Linked DNA regions of Paenarthrobacter nicotinovorans. The protein of the gene in region 2 interacts with the protein of the main gene of each other region in a pairwise test. Links are inferred from orthologs where the notes say so. Each region holds a gene or a part of one and is shown on either strand. Other genes may lie near its edges.

Region 1 (6,976 bases), 850 kb from region 2 along the record:
CCATGGCGAAGGACGAGGACAACGTCCTCGTCAGGGTGCTGGAGATAGGCCAGACCATCCGCCAGGAACGCGTCATTCATGGCTTCGAGGCCCTCGACCTCAATGAGCTTGCCTTCCCCGAAGAGGGACGGAGTCACTGTCATCGCCAGTGTCCCTGCCTCGTAGGAGCCGGCGTTGAGACGGCTGAGTTCCACGTCCGGCGCGGCAGTCCGCACCTGCGTGCGGATCCGATCCATGGCACGGATACCAAGGTATTCTTCCGGCCCGGTGATCAGTACTACGGCGGCCGGGCTTGCGTCCCGCCAGCTGACGGTGTTCGCCGCGGCGTTCTTGGCCCGGGTGTTTTGGGCAGCAGCCACTGGTGTTTCCTTCCGGATGATTCCTTGCAGATATCAAGTCTGCCATGCCTGCGCCCTGACATGCGGCCCAGGAACAGCACCACCCCGGCATGCAAAGCCACAACCCGCACCAGAACCCGTTCCGATTGCAGGACCATCCAGACCAGCGTGATGCTGACGCCCGAGCACAGCACCATGGCGGCGACACCGGCCTGGCCTTCGGCCCAAGGCATTGTTGCGCCGGGCAAACCCGCGAAGAACCTGGCAACTCCCGCAACAGTGGCCGCACATCCGCCAGCCACCGCGACGGGCACCACTGCCAACCAAGGCGCCATCACCGCCAACGGCACAGCGAGCGTTCCCATGATGGTCACTGGGGCAACCAAAGGACCGGCCACGACATTGGCGATGAGGGCATACGGAGTAAATTGTGGCTGAAGTGCCACAATGACGGGCCCGCACAGCAGCTGGGCGGAGAACGGAACGGCCACTCCGGCAGCCATCCATCGGGGAACGCGCGAGGGTATCCAGGAAGCAAGGCGGCTGGCCAGGAGTACTATCCCGAGCGTTGCCAGTACGGACAGGAGAAATCCCGCGTTCGCTGCCATGGTCGGGTCAAGAAGCAACAGAATCGCTGTGGCAACGCAAAGGAACGTCAGGGAACGCCCCCGAAGGCCGCCCACCATGGCGGCCAACCCTACAGCTCCCATGACGGCGGCACGCACGACGCTCGGGTCAGGACCGACCATGAGGACGAACCCAGCCAGGCCACATGCAGCAATGGCGGCCGCCGACGGGCGAGAGAGCCGAAGTGACCGGGCCAGCAGAATGAATGCTCCCAGAACGAGGCTGCAATTGGCACCGCTGACAGCTGTCAGATGGGTCATCCCTGTCGTTTTCATGTCTTTTTCGAGACTCTCCGGCAAGGAACTTGTGTCTCCCGTGACCATGCCTGGCAACAGCCCGGCTGCATCGGGAGGCAACCACCTTGTCGCGGCACTGAAGCCATGCTTAAGCTCGCTGGCGGATTGCCGGACATCGGGTTGGGAGTCGAGCACCACCGGCCACGAGGACGCCGACAGGAGCGCATCCTGGCCCTGGCCGTCGCGGGATTCCTTGAGGGTCCCGGTGGTTCTGACCACTTGGCCCGCTTGTACCTTGTCCCAACCATCGCCGCCGGCGATCAGGACATCCGCCGTCCCCCGCGCAACAGTGCTCTTCGCCGTTACGGCCAACAATTCGGCTGTCACAGTCCACCTGGTCCCTCCGGACTGGCCAGGTGCCATCGATGCGGCCGGGCTTCCCGTAATCCGTATCTCGATGGCGACTCCGTCATGGTCCGCAGCCGCCTGCGCCAGCGGTCCCTCCTCCCGTTGGACTGCCATGGCTGCACAATGGACCGCAACTGTGGCCCCGAAGAAACAGGCCAAAGCAAAAGTGGCGGGCATTGTCCGGGCCCGCACCCCGGCGCACCGCCGCTGCCGCCCACTGAACAGCAAGACCGCGCCTGCGATCAACAGGAAACCTGCCGCAGCCCAGGACCAAACAGCCTCATTGAAGGTGCCTGCGAACGCCGCTCCCCACGCAGTGGCTGCAGTAGGAACCAACCTGAGGTCAGTACGTCCGGCCGACCCCGCCCCGGCGCCGGCGTCAGCCACTTTGCACCGTCACAAGATCCTTCAGTGACTCCATAAGCTTGGGCCCGATGCCGTCCACAGCGTCAAGTTCATCCACGGACGTGAATGCTCCGTGCTCTTTCCGCCAGTCCAGGATGCGTTGGGCTGTTACCGGTCCGACCCTGGGCAATGTCCCTAGTTCCTCCAGCGAGGCTGTGTTGATGTTGACCTTGGCACCTGTCGCGGCAGGGCCGGCTGTTCCACTGGCCGCTCCGGAAACTGCGCCAGCACCCGCAACCGGCGAGCTCTGAGGGGGTGTCTCTCCGACAACGGGTATGTACACCTTGATTCCGTCGGTGAGGACTTCCGCCAGATTGAGGGCGGTAAGGTCGGCGCCGGGCGCCGCCCCGCCAGCCGCATCGATGGCTTGGAAGACGCGACTCCCCTGAGGCAATGAGACGACACCGGGCTTACCCACCGCACCGGCAACGTGCACCATGACCACTCCTGGCCCACCTTGCGCAGGCGGAGCAGCAACTTCTGCGGGCTGCACGCCTTCGGCCGGAGGATCTACGGCATCAGGACCATCTGAGCGGCCGGCGGATACGGAAGGACCCAGGGGCTCAGACGTTGCCCGACCGTCCGCGAGTCGCCAGAGAAACCATGCCATGAGCACGGCCGCCACCACGGCAACCAGCGCAGCTACCCTCCACGATGTCCGCCAACGCAGCCGGGCGACAGCCGGAACCGAATTTGCCTCGCCTGCGAAGAGTGACGCCAGATCATCTGTTTCTGCGCCTGAATCCCCGGATAGATCCAGCAGCGGCCGACTGCTGTGGTCTGGGATCATCCGTGCGGCGAACCGTTCCCGCGCGGCCTGCGCTGCGGCATCTGGGGACAGGTCCCGGCTCCGGCGTGGCATGAATCGAGCCTACGGTCGGCGGCGGGGCACGTGGGCGAGCTTCCATGGCTATGTGGATAAGTGGCTGCGCTCAGATGCAAGCAGACCAGGCACGCCGGCGCACTACCCTCATCCAGTCCATGAGCCTGAATCCGCAGGTCCAGGCTCAGCCCGTCGGCGTACTGCTCTCCCCCACGATGACCGCAAGAACTCCGAGCCCGGCATGCGCGGCCAAGACAGCCGGCAAAGCACTGATTTGGGGTGCCGGGCAGTCCGGGCAGGTCTCGTTCAGACGGGCTGCCAAGGCTTCGGCCTCGATCTGGTTTCCGAAGTGGTGGACCGCCAAACGTTGCTGCCCCTTGGGACGGGAGGCTACGTCGGCAGCAACGATCTCCTCGAGGCGGGCTATGGCACGCACAGCGGAACGTACCTTTTCCAGCGGCACGATCTTGCCGCCGTCGACCGCCAGGATGGGTTTGATGGCCAGCACTGTACCCAAGAGCGACGCAGCCGCGCCTATGCGCCCACCCCGCCGCAGCTGTTCCAGGCTGGGAACGTAAAAGTAAACCTTGGTGCGTTCCATGCGCTGTTCCGCGAAGCCGCGGACTTCGGCCGGTCCGCGCCCGTCCGCTGCGGCGACGACGGCGCTTTGGACCCCCATTCCCTGGGCCATGCCGACAGTGCGGGAGTCCACAATTTCGACCGGTATCGAGACACGTTCAGCGGCCAGCTTGGCGGCGTCCACCGTCCCCGAGAGTTCGGACGAAATGTGAATGGAGACCACAGCCTCAAAACCGCGCCGCTGGGCTGCCAGGTACGCCTGCTCGAACTGGCCCGGTGATGGTCGGGAGGTTTTGACGGAAGCTCCCGAAGCAAGTGCCAAAGCCAACGTCTGGGTGATGTCGTCTTCGCCCTCGCCATAGATTTCATTCCCCACCATCACTGGCATGGGAACAACCGCCAGGCGTCCATCCGCTGTAAAGGCAGAAATCCAGTCGGCCGGCAGCGCGGCCGCGGAATCGGTGACGACAGCAGTCCTGACGACGGCGGCAAGCGGCTGATCGGCGGCGGTAACCGGCGCCGCCGGTTGCCGAAGACGCGCCACTCTTTCCTTGAGCCATATCCAGGCCGGTGGTTCTCGCTCAGGCACGCAACCTCCATAGATGATGGCCGGCCGCCGGCACAGTGCCGGCGGCCTCACAGTCCCTGCTAGGCAGGAACGATGTTCACCAGTTTAGGTGCACGCACAATCACAGTACGGATGCCGCGGCCGTCCAGTGCCCGCTGAACATTCTCCGAAGCCAAGGCCAGTTCACGCAGCTCGTCTTCGGCAATGTCCGGGGAGACTTCCAAGCGGTCCCGGACCTTGCCCTGGACCTGGACAACGGCGGTGACGGTGTCCTGCACCAACAGTGCTTCGTCGTGTGCCGGCCAACCCGCGTTCGCCACTGACGCCGGGTGTCCCAGGGTGTTCCAGAGATCTTCGGCCGTGTACGGAGCGAACAGGCTCAGGATGACAGCGACAGCTTCCACCGCCTCGCGAACAGCAGGATCGGCTGCCCCGGCACCTGAGTCGATGGTCTTGCGGGTGGCATTGACCAGCTCCATCAGGCGGGCCACAACGACGTTGAACTTGTTGTTGTCCAGAAGTTCGGCGGCGTCGGCAATGGTCTTGTGGGTCACCGTGCGCAGGGCGCGGTCACCGGTGGCCGGATCAACGCCGGGCTCGCTGCTGACGTCCTGCCCGAGGCGCCAGGCACGCGCCAGGAACTTGGCCGAGCCCGACGGCGAAACGTCCGCCCAGTCGACGTCGTCTTCAGGCGGGGAAGCAAAGACCATGGTGAGGCGGACGGCATCGACACCGTACTTGTCCAGCTGCTCGCCGAGGTCCACGCCATTGCCGAGGGACTTGCTCATGGCCTTGCCGCCGTTGAGCACCTGCCCTTGGTTCAGGAGCGCCGAGAAAGGCTCGTTTGCCTCGATCAGCCCGATGTCCTTGATGACCTTGGTGAAGAAGCGCGCGTACAGCAGGTGCAGGATGGCGTGTTCCACGCCGCCCACGTACTGACCCACCGGCATCCAGTCATTGATCTTCTCGGGATCGAAAGGGCCCTCGGTGTAGTCGGGCGAGACGAAACGCAGGAAGTACCACGAGGAATCCACGAAGGTGTCCATGGTGTCGGTGTCGCGCTGGGCGGCACGGCCACAGTTGGGGCACTCGACGTTGACCCATTCCACGGCTGCGGCCAGCGGGGAGGTTCCCTTGGGGGCCAATGCTTCGCCACGCAGGTTGTCGGGCAGCCTGACCGGCAGCTGGTCGTCGGGGACCGGCACTTCACCGCATTCGCCGCAGTGGATGATGGGGATGGGCGTGCCCCAGAAGCGCTGGCGGCTCAGCAGCCAGTCACGCAGCCGGAAATTGACGAACTTCTCGCCGGTTCCGAGCTTTTCGAGGATCCCGATGGCAGCCGGAATGCCTTCGGCCTTGGACAGCCCGTCCAGTTCACCGGAGTTCTTGAGCGTTCCTTCGCCCGAGGTGGCCACACCGGTAGCAGCGGGGTCTTCATCGCCGGTATCCAGGACGGCCCGGACCGGGAGGTCGAAGGCCTTGGCGAAGTCGAGGTCGCGCTGGTCGTGCGCGGGCACGGCCATGATGGCGCCCGTACCGTAGTCGGCCAGTACGTAGTCAGCAGCCCAGACCGGCAGCTTTTCGCCGTTCAACGGGTTGATTGCGTAACGGCCGGTAAAGACGCCGGTCTTCTCACGCTCGGTGGACTGGCGCTCGATTTCGGACAGGGCCTTGACCTTCTCGCGGTAGGCCATGAGTTCGTCGTGCTGTTCCGGGGTCACCAGATCCAGCGCCAGATGCGCGTCAGCTGCAACGACGAAGAACGTTGCGCCGTAGAGAGTATCGGGACGGGTGGTGAACACGGTGACTTCGCGCTCAGCCCGGTCGTCCGTGGCTTCGATGACGAACCTGACATGTGCGCCTTCGGACCGGCCGATCCAGTTGCGCTGCATGGCCAGCACGCGCTCGGGCCAATGGCCCTGCAACTGGTCCATGTCTTCCAGCAGGCGGTCGGCGTAGTCGGTGATCTTGAAGTACCACTGATTCAGGGACTTCTTGGTGACCGGCGTGCCGCAACGTTCACAAGCGCCATTGACGACCTGCTCGTTGGCCAGGACAGTGAGGTCCTTGGGGCACCAGTTGACCGGAGAGTCCTTGCGGTATGCCAGGCCGCGCTCGTAGAAGCGCTTGAACAGCCACTGGGTCCACCGGTAGTACTCAGGGTCGGAGGTGTGGATGCGCCGCGACCAGTCAGCCGAGATGGCGTATCGCTTGAACGACGCCGCCTGGGTCTCAATGTTCGCGTACGTCCACTCGCTGGGGTGCGCGTTGCGCTTGATGGCCGCATTCTCGGCGGGCAGGCCGAAGGAGTCCCAACCGATCGGGTGCAGGACGTCGAAGCCCTTCTGGCGCAGGTAACGGGCGACGACGTCGCCCATGGCGAACGCTTCGGCGTGGCCCATGTGAAGGTCGCCCGAGGGGTAGGGGAACATGTCCAGAACGTAGCGGCGTTCACGCGAGCCGTCGTCGGCAGGCGTGAAGACTTTGAGGTCTTCCCAGACCTGCGGCCACTTGGCTTCCATCGCAGCGAAGCTGTAGACGCCTTCTTCAGGCGCTTCGGCTGCGGCTGTCTGTGCTGTTCCGGTCTCTGTCTCCGGCTGAACGCTCACTGCTGCCCTCTTCTGTTCTTCGATGGCGGTATTACCTCCTGCTGCGGTCCCGGATACCCCCGGACACACAAAAGCCCCTCAACAATGGAGGGGCGGCCGCACGGCTGTTGAAAGCCGGGCGGCTAGCTAAGCAGAAGGATCGCACGCATAGATCTACAATAGCGCACGATCAAACTCCCAAGTCGCATCGAGCGGCTTACAGGACTGATGGTTGAGTTGACGGCAGCCGCGCCTCGCCCGGGTGTGGTGGGCACCGCGAAGCGGGCGGGGCAGGCGCGGCTGCCGTCAACGTCAGGTCAGGCTACTTAACGTCCTCGTCGACCCAGTCCATGGACTTGGTGACTGCCTTCTTCCAGAGACGCAGCTGGCGCTCCTGCTCCTCT
Region 2 (6,868 bases):
CTGGACAATCAGTCCGGCCAGCGCCGGCATCAGGTCAACATGGAGACTGGTCTCCGGTTCATTGAGCACCATGAGTTCCGGCGGCCGGGGAGTCAGCAAAGCGGCAGTGAGCAGAAGGAAACGCAGGGTTCCGTCGGAGAGCTCCGCGGCTTTCATGGGCCGGAGCATTCCGGGCTGTTTCAGCTCCACACTGAACCTGCCGTCAATTGACCGCAATCTCCAGCCGGCTTCCGGGAAAGGCATGGTGCACGGCGGCGTCCAGTTTCTGCTCGAAACCCACCTCGCGGAGGGTCTGGAGCGCGGCCGCGAGGTCCTTGCCGCTGTGGTGCAGCACAGGGGTACGGGTCCCGATCTGGGCTTGGCGGGCCGGTGCGTCCGTGTCGGTCCGAAAATGATCATAGAAGCGCCATGAACGGACCGAGTCCCGAACCCGCAGTACCTCCGGTGCCCGGTCCTGGTCCGACACTTCCGTGAGCATGCTTTGGAAGGTATCCAGGCGGCGCGACAGCTCGGTCCATTGGCCCTCGGCGTCACGGAGCCTGGCCAGGCTTCCTTTACGGTCCACCAACAAGGAGCCAGGCCTGGCGACCGGCCCTGAGAATATCTGCTCCCGCTTGATTTCGGGATCGAGTCCGAACGCCGAAGGCCTCGGGCGACCGGTTTCCTGGTCAAATCCGATGCCGCCGGGCACCGGCATGCCAAGATCCACCAGATAGCCGAATTCGTCCCCGGAATAGCCCAGTTTCAGGTTCACGGACTCCCGGCGGACAGTGCCTTGGACAGGAACTTCACCCCGGCGCATGGCGTCGCTGATGTTCTCCGGCCCTGCCCAGAGTGTCGATGACAAACCGCCATCCCTGGCCAGGGAGCCCACCACGTTTCCGGAGTCTCCCCCGGCGCATTCGGCCAACAACCGCAGGGCCCGGTACAGCGACGACTTGCCGCTGCCGTTGGCCCCGGTCACGACATCCAGGCCGTGAAGCTCGATGGCCAGATCCCGGATGGAGCGGTAGTTGGCGATGGCGAGTGTTTTGATCACGGAACGGTTTTCCTCCGGGGAAGTCGGATCACAGGGAAACCCGGGTCACGGCGAAATTCCGTCACAAGGGGAATTTGCCGGAAAGTTCCAAGGCACCAGCACACATCCACGCCGCCAGGCGATCCTCCGTGCTGGGCCCTCCATCCAGCGGACTCCTCAGTCTGGGCCGGCGAACCCAGCACCCCGCTTCTTCTGCGATCAACGCACCCGCGGCAAAGTCGTGTTCGTTCAAGCCACGCTCACCGTAGGCATCGAAGGTCCCGTCTGCCACCAGGCAAAGATCCAACGCCGCGGAGCCCAGGCGGCGCACATCCGCGAACCCCTCCATGAGCTCAGCCAGACCTGCCGACTGATCGGCCCTGGTCAGGGGATCGTAGCTGAAACCGGTGGCCAGGATCAGCCCTGTCCGGCCCGGCACGGGCCCCGACAAGGAGATGGTTTGCCCTCCGGTTTCCAGTTCCGCTCCCTGGCCCCGGGCTGCTGAGTACACGCGTCCCAAGGCAGGTGCGTGAACGACGCCGGCCAGCCATACGCCGTCGGAATCCGCCACGGCAACCGAGGTGGCGTAGTAGACAATGTTCCGGATGAAGTTGGTGGTCCCGTCCAGCGGGTCGATGGACCATCGGTAGCGGGAAGGCTCCGCGGGACGCGTGGTTCCGTGCTCCTCCCCCGTGATGGTGTCATCGGGCCGTTCGGACAGGATCGCCTCGCGGACCGCATTCTCCGCCGCCTCGTCAAAGGCGGTGACCCAGTCGCCGGCCTCGCCCTTGTTGGTGGTCTCCAGGCCGTGGCCTGCCGTACCGCTGACCGAGCGCCCGGCCAGCACGGCAGCCCCTGCGGCTGCGGCGCGCCTGGCAACGGCCAGTAACTCTGTGGTGTCCGTCATTCTGTTTCAGCCTCCGCCGCTGTGGCTTCAGGGTCTGCTTCGGCTTCGGGCTCTGCTTCGGTCTTGGCCGGTCCGTTGGCCAGCAGCTCACGGAATCCGTCCTCATCCAACACCGGAATACCCAGTTGCTCGGCCTTGTCCAGTTTGGTGCCGGCACTCTCGCCGGCCACCAGGTAGCTGGTGTTTTTGGAAACGGATCCGGAGGCCTTGCCGCCGCGGATAATGATGGCTTCCTTGGCCTCATCCCGGCTGAAATTCGGCAGGGTTCCGGTGACGACGACAGTGAGTCCCTCAAGGGTCCGCGGCATTGAGGTATCCCGCTCGTCCTCCATCCGCACTCCGGCTGCAGCCCAGCTGTCCACGATGTCGTTGTGCCAGTCCACAGCGAACCATTCCTTGAGTGCCGCCGCGATGGTAGGGCCTACGCCGTCAACATGGGCAATCTGCTCTTCAGTGGCGCTGCGGATGGCGTCCATGCTGCCAAAGGCGGTGGCCAGGGCCCGGGATGCCGTAGGACCTACGTGCCTGATGGACAGAGCCACCAGCACGCGCCACAGTGGCTGCTTCTTGGCCTTCTCCAGCTCAGCGAAGAGCTTCTCCGTGGTGGCTGTGGGCTTCGACGGCGACTTGGCTGTTCCCTTTGTGTAGAAGTACGGAACGAGCTCGTATTCACCGGTTCCCACACCCTTGGAACGCTTTTCACGACGGATCTTCACGTCCGCCAGGGCTTCACGGGTCAGGCTGAACAAGCCGGCCTCGCTCGTCAGGGGCGGGGTCTCGGGCTCTGCCGGCTGGGTGAGTGCGATGGCGGCTTCCCAGCCCAGGGCTTCGATGTCGAAAGCACCGCGGCCGGCCAGGTGGAACACGCGCTCACGGAGTTGGGAAGGGCAGGACTTGGCGTTGGGGCAACGGATGTCCACGTCGCTTTCCTTCGCCGGTGCCAACGGAGTGCCACAGGACGGGCACTCGGTGGGCATCACGAATTCGCGCACCGGAGGATCCTGCTTGTCGCGCAGTGCCAGCACGGGCCCCACGATTTCCGGGATGACATCGCCGGCTTTGCGGAGGATCACGATGTCGCCGATCATGACGCCCTTGGCCTTGACCACATCCCGGTTGTGCAGGGTGGCCATCCCCACTGTGGAGCCGGCCACTTTTACGGGTTCCATCAATCCAAAAGGAGTCACGCGTCCTGTGCGCCCAACGTTGACCGCAATGTCCAGGAGCTTGGTGTGCACTTCCTCCGGCGGGTACTTGTACGCTGCGGCCCATCTGGGGACTCGGGAGGTGTACCCGAGGGCGCGCTGGGTGGCGAAGTCGTCGATCTTGACCACAATGCCGTCGATCTCATGCTGAAGGTCGTGACGGTGAGTTCCGTAATGGGCGATGAACTCAAGCACTTCCTCAAAGGAGCCGAGCACTTTGAGGTAGGGGCTGACCGGGAGACCCCACTGCTCCAGCAGCTTGTAGGTCCCGGACTGGCTCTTCGCTTCCAGACCTTCGCGCGCACCGATGCCGTGCACGTACATGCTCAGGGGTCGCTTGGCTGTCTCGGCCGGGTCCTTCTGGCGCAATGAACCGGCCGCGGCGTTGCGCGGATTGGCGAGGGGCGCCTTGCCCGCGGCCACGAGTGTCTCGTTGAACTCCACGAACGCTTTGGAGGGAATGAACACCTCCCCACGGATTTCCACTTCCGAGGGGAATCCGGAGCCACTGAGTTCCCGCGGGATCTCCTTGATGGTGAGCACGTTATGGGTGATGTCTTCACCGGTGGTGCCATCGCCACGTGTAGCGGCACGGACCAGTTTGCCGTCCCGGTACAGCAGGTTCACGGCGAGCCCGTCGATCTTCAACTCCGTCAGCCACGCAATGGGTGGAACGCTTTCCCCGAGTTTCGCCACGGAAGCCTCGGCCTTCCGGACCCAGGCCTCAAGTTCTTCCAAGGAGAAGACGTCATCCAAGCTGTACATGCGCTGCAGGTGTTCCACGGCAGCGAACGCCGAGGAGACTTCCCCGCCCACTTCCTGGGTGGGGGAATCATTGGTGACGAGTTCCGGGTGGAGAGCTTCGAGTTCCTCGAGGCGACGGTAGAGTTCGTCGAACTCCGCATCGGAAACCGTGGGCGAGTCCTCCTGGTAATACGCATACCGGTACTTGCGGACGAGGTCTGCCAATTGCTCATGCTCGTCCCGCAAGGACTCCGCGGGCGGTGCTCCCTCCCCCTCCACGGCAACAGCCGGGGAGTGGTCACCTGTGGTTTCTACCGGATTCGCAGTTTCTGGTGTGCTCACAGGTCTATCTTGCCGCAAGCCACCGACATTCAAGCCCAACGGCCTCCTAGCTGCGGTTTTCCGGTGGCATGGCAATCTGCAGCTTGCGGACCTTTCCTCGACCCACGATGTACCCGCGGCCCGGGATGAAATCCTTGCTGATGCGGCCCAGGGAAGTGTTCAGGAGCGTGTCCCCTTCCACGTCCCCCGGGTTGAGCAGGAGGCCCCTGCGTCCGGACTTGAATGGCTGCGCCAAAGACCAGGCTTGGGACCAGGTGGATGTTTCGGACTCGCCAACCACCCATTGGTCTGCCTTGATGGCAGCGGTGACCAGCCGGCCAACCCCGGATTCGGCCAATGTGTCCGTGAACTCGGTCAGGCCCTCAATGAAGATGGCCATGCTGCCCGGGTTGTCGGAAGCCTTGTCAACGAGGTCGTCGATGACGTCGGAGACCTCATCGGCTCCTACCAGCGACCGGCTCCAGATGTTCAACGATGCCACCGCCGAGCGGCGCGAGCCGATGTAGATAAGGTCGGTGCGTGGGTTGGAGCGCCGCAGGGCGTAGGCCAACGTGACCAGCGCGACCGTCCGGCCCGAGCCGGGAGGGCCTGCCAGCAGGAGCGAACCCTTGGCGGCGATGGCCGCTGAACCCAGCGTTTCGTCGTCGACACCAATAACGGGGTTGTCCGGAGCGCCGATGGGCAGGATATCCAGATCCACAAGCTCCGGTAGGCGCTGGATCTGGGGTGCCTGCTCGAGGCCCTGGCGAACCATTGCCTGGCTCAGTTTGGACACTTCACGGGCCTGCAGAGCCAGGTTCGAGTTGCCGCCCAACACGGCGAGCTGGACTTCGAGGCCGTCCAGCAGTCCGCGGCCCGGAGGTGAGGCAGCGTTCAGGACATCCTTGGGGACGTCCAAGGTCATGTAGTCGTCTTCAGAACTGAGCCGCAGCACCAGTCGCTTCTGGATGGAGGCAAGCAACGACGCCGGAACGGAATTGGTGCGGTCACCGCTGACGACGAGGTGGATGCCCAGGGGACGGCCATCGGTTGCCAGGGTCAGGAAGATATCCCACAGCGCGGAGAGGTTGCTGTACTCATAGCTTTCCCGGAAAGAGGACATACCGTCCACCAGGATGAAGATGCGCTTCTCCTCCGGCCGGTTCGCCAGTTGGCGGTATTCAACAATGGTGGAGGCCCTGACTTCGGCGAACCTCGCTGCCCGGTCGTCGGCTACTTCCTTGAGCCACCGCAAAAGGCGCCCTACACGCTCGACGTCGTCACCATTGATGATCTCGCCAACGTGGGGAAGGCCGTCGAGCATTTTCAGGCCCGAGGAGCCACAGTCGATCCCATAGACGTGTACCGGTCCGCCACGGGGAGTTACCGCTGCCGCGATCGCGATACCCCGCAACGCTGCCGACTTGCCGGATCCACCCGTACCGTAGACGGCCATGTTGCCGTCCTTGTCCGGTTCGTAGAACACGGTGGGCTGGTCCTGGTGCGCGGGGTCATCGGCAACGCCCAACAGAAGCCGCTCATCGGTGCGCGGATTGGGGAGCTTGGAGAAATCGTAGGTTGTGGCGAGCTCGTTGAGCCACGGTTTCCGTGGCGGGGCAATGGACAGGACATCGGCTGCCCGGATGATGTTTCCCGTCATCCGCGCGATGTCGTTCGGGCCGGCGGGTTCTTCTTCCACCTGGGCTTCCAGCGGCGGCTCCCACACAGGTCCGGACCCGAAGGCCATCTCCACGATGTCGATCCTGGGACGCTGCGGTTTCTCGGTGGTCCAGCCACCGGCATATCCGGTCTGGAACCCCTGAATGCGCCCCGGTCCCGTCTTCGCGGCACCACGGCCGGGAATGGACGGATCAAAGTACGCGGCCGTGGGGACGCCCAGAATGTCCACGGCGTCCACTTCGTCAGCCATGCGCAGCGCGACACGGAGGTTGGTGTTGGCACGCAGGTTGTCCTTGATGACACCGGCGGGGCGCTGCGTAGCAAGGATGAGGTGCAGGCCCAGGGACCGTCCACGGGCCGCCACATCCACCACCCCGTCAACGAACTCGGGAACTTCGGTGGCGAGGGCCGCGAACTCATCGACAATGATGATCAGGTAGGGCGGAGCCTCGGGATCGGCCTCGCGTTGCAGAGCCAGCAGGTCCTTGGCCTTCTTGCGGTTCAGGAGACGTTCCCGGTAATGCAGCTCGGCCCGCAAGGAAGTCAGTGCCCGGCGAACCAGGTGCGGGGACAAGTCCGTTACCAGGCCCACAGTGTGGGGCAAGTGCAGGCAGTCGGCGAAAGCCGCACCGCCCTTATAGTCGACGAAGAGGAAGCTGACGCGGTCCGGGCTGTACGCGGCCGCCATGCCCATGACCCATGACTGCAGGAACTCGGACTTGCCGGCACCGGTGGTTCCACCCACCAGCGCGTGCGGGCCCTCGTTCTTCAGGTCCAGGTAGAACGGTTCCACGCCCTTGGATCCCACGAGGGCACGGAGGCTTCCGTTGTCCTTACGGTTGGGAACGGCCGTGGCGTGTACTGAGTTGTTTTCCTGCCACCGCTCGGCGACGGCCTGCGGGTTGTCCATCAGCTCCTTGCCGATCAACGTGGCGTAGGAGACAGCGCGCGGGAGGTCGGAGTCGTCCTCAAGCGGGTTGCCCACGTCCACCA

The links.
Region 1: the proteins of ligA (region 2) and leuS interact in binary tests that used the Escherichia coli proteins (3 or more experiments, as listed by UniProt). The link is inferred for Paenarthrobacter nicotinovorans from one-to-one orthologs.

The regions. Positions count from the first base shown.
Region 1 is NZ_CP089293.1:2,287,577-2,294,552, forward strand. Bases 3,830-6,976 are described here. They hold leuS (leucine--tRNA ligase), read right to left. Parts: upstream 6,594-6,976; coding sequence 4,065-6,593; downstream 3,830-4,064. Other genes in these bases: JMY29_RS10680 (DegV family protein), read right to left, coding at 3,830-4,005; glpK (glycerol kinase GlpK), read right to left, coding at 6,895-6,976. In the rest of the region: holA (DNA polymerase III subunit delta), read right to left, coding at 1-359; JMY29_RS10665 (ComEC/Rec2 family competence protein), read right to left, coding at 278-1,723; JMY29_RS10670 (hypothetical protein), read left to right, coding at 1,722-2,024; JMY29_RS10675 (helix-hairpin-helix domain-containing protein), read right to left, coding at 1,989-2,876; more of JMY29_RS10680, read right to left, coding at 3,022-3,829.
Region 2 is NZ_CP089293.1:1,440,692-1,447,559, reverse strand. Bases 1,570-4,608 are described here. They hold ligA (NAD-dependent DNA ligase LigA), read right to left. Parts: upstream 4,217-4,608; coding sequence 1,922-4,216; downstream 1,570-1,921. Other genes in these bases: JMY29_RS06730 (FtsK/SpoIIIE domain-containing protein), read right to left, coding at 4,263-4,608; JMY29_RS06740 (inositol monophosphatase family protein), read right to left, coding at 1,570-1,925. In the rest of the region: more of JMY29_RS06740, read right to left, coding at 1,101-1,569; more of JMY29_RS06730, read right to left, coding at 4,609-6,868. UniProt on the Escherichia coli protein: DNA ligase that catalyzes the formation of phosphodiester linkages between 5'-phosphoryl and 3'-hydroxyl groups in double-stranded DNA using NAD as a coenzyme and as the energy source for the reaction.